2 regions of the Streptomyces flavovariabilis genome follow, and region 2 is predicted to be linked to the other one. Evidence: riboswitches for the same ligand, from Rfam matches in the RefSeq annotation. Region 2 holds a riboswitch; the other holds the start of a gene.

Region 1 (2,192 bases), on a different contig from region 2:
CGACGACCGCACCCGCGGGCAGCCGCGTGCCGTCGTCCAGGAGGACCGCGCCCGGCTCGACGCGCGCCACGCGCGCGTGCGTCCGCAGGACCGCGCCCGCGTCGGCGTACCAGGCGGCCATCGGGGCGGCGACCTCGGCGGGCAGCGCCCCGGCGAGCGGCCGTTCGGCGGCCTCCACGACGGTCACCGCACAGCCGGCCTCGCGGGCGGCCGTGGTGAACTCCGCGCCGATCCAGCCCGCGCCGACGACCACGATGTCGTGCCGGCGGGCCAGCACCGGCCGCAGCCGCTCGGCATCGTCCAGGGTGCGCAGCAGATGCACGCCGGGCACGCCCGCCGCGCCGGGCAGCCCGACCGGTTCGGCACCGGTGGCGACGACCAGGACGTCGTAGGGCACGGGCCCGTCCTCGGTGTCCAGCTCGTGATCGGAGGGGCGCAGGCCCAGTACCTCACAGCCGAGCCGCAGTTCGATGCCGAGGGCTTCGAAGTCGACGTCGAAGGCGGAACCCTCGGACTTGCCGAGCAGGACGGCCTTGGACAACGGGGGCCGGTCGTAGGGCTGGTGCGGCTCGGCGCCGATCAGGAGCACGTCACCCGTGAAGCCCTGCTCGCGCAGGGCGACGGCGGTCTGCACGCCGGCCATGCCCGCACCCGCCACGACGACGCGCCGCGGCGCGGACGAACCTGGTTCCTGCGTCTGCTCGATCACCTGATCACCATAGACACCTGACGAAACGTCAGTCAGTGCTCATGCGCCGTGACCTGCTCCACAACGCTCGTGCCGTTGCCCCGCTGGGACTCCCACTCCCAGGTCTCCTCCAGCCGCACCCGCCCGTCGGGCAGCTCCACGACCGTGGACACGCAGTGCCCCGAGGAGGTGGTGCCGTCCCGCTTGAGCTGGACGTACCGGAAGTCCAGCCGGTCATCTTCCCGGGTACCCACGAGATGCCCGCGTACGACGTCGCCGCCCGCGTACTCGGCCCAGATCTCACCCTCCCACTCGTGGTAGGTGAACCGGGTGCGGGTGCCCACCTGGCCCGGTGCCTGGTCGGCGACCGGGGCGAGGACGAGACCGTCGAGAGATCGGGCCATGGACGGAGGCTCCCTTACTGCGGCACACGGCATCGGGCTAGGGTGGCCAACGTAAAGCACTCGCGGGAGCCCGGACGCACCGGGCTGAGAGGGAGGCTGGCGGCCTCCGACCGTACGAACCTGATCCGGGTCATGCCGGCGAAGGGAGGGGCTGGACGCCCATGTCGCCTACGTCCACATCGTCAGACGTCCTCGTCATCGGGGGCGGGATCATCGGCCTGGCCACCGCCTGGCGGGCCGCGCAACGCGGGTTCGCCACCGCCGTCGTGGACCCCGAGCCGGGCGGCGGAGCCGCGCAGGTGGCGGCCGGCATGCTGGCCGCCGTCACGGAACTGCACTACGGCGAGCAGACCCTGCTCGGCCTGAACCTCGCCTCCGCCCGGCGCTATCCGGACTTCGCCGCCGAGCTCACCGAATTGACCGGCCAGGACCTCGGCTACCGCCGCTGCGGCACCCTCGCCGTGGCCCTGGACGCCGACGACCGGGCCCACCTGCGCGAACTGCACGCCCTGCAGCAGCAGTCGGGCCTGGAGTCGCAGTGGCTGTCGGGGCGCGAGTGCCGGCGTCTGGAGCCGATGCTCGCGCCGGGTGTGCGCGGCGGGCTGCGGGTCGACGGCGATCACCAGATCGACCCGCGGCGGCTGGCCGGCGCCCTGGTCACCGCGTGCGAGCGGGTGGGCGTGGTCTTCCACCGGGTGTGGGCGGAACGGCTGACCGTCGTGCGGGACCGGGTCACGGGTGTCGTCCTGGCCGACGGGACCGAGCCGGCCGCCGGCCAGGTGGTGCTCGCCGGGGGCAGCCTCAGCGGGCGGCTCGCGGGCGTCCCGCAGGAAGTGCTGCCTCCCGTGCGACCGGTGAAGGGGCAGGTCGTACGGCTGACCATGCCGCAGCGGCACGGGCCGTTCCTGAGCCGGACCGTGCGCGCGGTGGTGCGCGGCAGCCACGTCTACCTGGTGCCGCGCGCGAGCGGCGAGCTGGTCGTCGGGGCGACCAGCGAGGAGCTGGGCTGGGACACCACCGTGACCGCGGGCGGCGTGTACGAGCTGCTGCGGGACGCGCACGAGCTGGTCCCGGGCATCACCGAGCTGCCGCTCACCGAG
Region 2 (2,192 bases):
CATGTGTATCAGCTCGCAGGCCGGATGCGGCATGAACTGCCCGTTCTGCGCGACCGGGCAGGCCGGTCTCGACCGGAATCTGTCCACCGCCGAGATCGTGCACCAGATCGTGGACGGCATGCGGGCGCTGCGGGACGGGGAGGTTCCCGGCGGTCCCGCGCGGCTCAGCAACATCGTCTTCATGGGCATGGGCGAGCCGCTCGCCAACTACAACCGGGTCATCGGATCCATCCGGCGGCTCACCGACCCCGAGCCCGACGGGCTGGGGCTCTCGCAGCGCGGCATCACCGTCTCGACGGTCGGGCTCGTCCCGGCCATCCACCGGTTCTCCGACGAGGGCTTCAAGTGCCGCCTCGCCATCTCGCTGCACGCCCCCGACGACGAGCTGCGCGACACCCTCGTCCCCGTGAACACGCGCTGGAAGGTCCGGGAGGTGCTGGACGCCGGCTTCGAGTACAGCGCCAAGTCCGGGCGCCGGCTGTCCATCGAGTACGCGCTGATCCGGGACATCAACGACCAGGCCTGGCGGGGTGACCGGCTCGGCCGGATGCTCAAGGGCAGGCCCGTGCACGTGAACCTGATTCCGCTGAACCCGACGCCCGGGTCGAAGTGGACGGCCTCCCGGCCCGAGGACGAGAAGGCGTTCGTGGAGGCGATCGCCGCTCATGGTGTGCCGGTGACGATCCGGGACACCCGTGGTCAGGAGATCGACGGGGCGTGTGGTCAGCTCGCGGCCACCGAACGGTAGTCTGACCGCCGTAAGAACATCTGCATATTCCGACAGGGGAGCGCCACAGCGCTGAGAGTGCGGCACACGGCCGCAGACCCTCCGAACCTGGCCCAGGTCATTCTGGGTAGGGAGATCGGTCATCACTCGAGCTGTTGCGCCCTGCCCGGGACCCCGGAAGTCCCGGGCGGGGCCGCGTCTTCTCCTGGTCACTCCAGGAGGAATCCAGTGAGTAACAACATCAAGCGGCTGACGGCGGCAGTCGTCGGGCTCGGCATGGCCGGCACGCTCGCCGCGTGCGGGTCGTCCGACGGAGGCCAGGGGTCCGGCGACTCCAAGACCGTGACGCTCGTCAGCCACGACTCGTGGGCCGCGTCCAAGGACGTCATCGCGGCCTTCGAGAAGCAGTCCGGCTACAAGGTCGACGTCCTGAAGGACGGCGACGCCGGGCAGGCCGTGAACAAGGCCATCCTGACCAAGGACAACCCGCAGGGCGACGTCTTCTTCGGCGTCGACAACACCCTGCTGTCCCGCGCCCTCGACAACGGCCTGTTCCAGTCGTACGAGGCGAAGGGATCCGACCTGATCCTGCCGGAGTACCGCGTCGACCAGGACAAGCACCGGGTCACGCCCGTGGACACCGGCGACATCTGCGTCAACTACGACAAGAAGTACTTCGCCGACCGCGAGCTGGAGCCGCCGCGCAGCTTCGACGACCTGGTCAAGCCGCAGTACAAGAACCTGCTCGTGACCGAGAACGCCTCCGCGTCCTCGCCCGGTCTCGGTTTCCTGCTCGGCACCGCCGCCAAGTACGGCGATGACGGCTGGGAGGGCTATTGGAAGAAACTCAAGGCCAACGGTGTGAAGGTCGTCGACGGCTGGGAGCAGGCCTACAACGAGGAGTTCTCCGGCTCCAGCAGCGGCAAGAAGGCCAAGGGCGACCGGCCGCTCGTCGTGTCGTACGCCTCCTCGCCGCCCGCCGAGGTGCTGTACGCCGACCCGAAGCCCAGCTCCGCCCCGACGGGGGTCGCCGAGGGCACTTGCTTCCGGCAGGTCGAGTACGCGGGGCTGCTCAGCAACGCGAAGAACACCGAGGGCGGCAAGGCCTTCCTCGACTTCCTCGTCGGCAAGCGGTTCCAGGACGACATGCCGATGAACATGTTCGTGTATCCGGTGCGCGAGGGCGCCCAGGTGCCGCCGGAGTTCGTGAAGTACGGGCCGCAGGCGAAGGACCCGGAGACCATGGACCCGGCGAAGATCGCCGACCACCGTGACCAGTGGGTCAAGTCGTGGACCTCACTCGTACTGAAGTAGCCGCTCGGAGGCGGGGCGCGGCGGCGCGGTTCGGTCTGCTGGCCGTGCCCGTCGCGTTCTTCGCGGTCTTCTTCGCCTACCCCGTCGCCGCGATCGTCGCGCGCGGCCTGAAGGCCGACGGGACCTGGCACCTCGGGCGGATCGGGGAGGT

Evidence for each region. Region 2 has a riboswitch for thiamine pyrophosphate ahead of IO24_RS0122775 (thiamine ABC transporter substrate-binding protein). Riboswitches for the same ligand answer to the same signal wherever they lie in the genome.
Region 1: linked by a shared signal. The riboswitch ahead of thiO (glycine oxidase ThiO) and the one ahead of IO24_RS0122775 (thiamine ABC transporter substrate-binding protein) in region 2 are both predicted to bind thiamine pyrophosphate.

What each region holds. Positions count from the first base shown of each region.
Region 1 covers NZ_JNXD01000001.1:940,446-942,637, reverse strand. Annotated here, with positions in the region: gene IO24_RS0104205 (NAD(P)/FAD-dependent oxidoreductase) at 1-709, opposite strand, end outside; gene IO24_RS0104200 (avidin-fold protein) at 742-1,092, opposite strand; TPP riboswitch at 1,145-1,256, shown strand; gene thiO (glycine oxidase ThiO) at 1,254-2,192, shown strand, end outside.
Region 2 covers NZ_JNXD01000012.1:182,353-184,544, forward strand. Annotated here, with positions in the region: gene rlmN (dual-specificity RNA methyltransferase RlmN) at 1-748, shown strand, start outside; TPP riboswitch at 773-879, shown strand; gene IO24_RS0122775 (thiamine ABC transporter substrate-binding protein) at 1,004-2,041, shown strand; gene IO24_RS0122780 (ABC transporter permease) at 2,017-2,192, shown strand, end outside.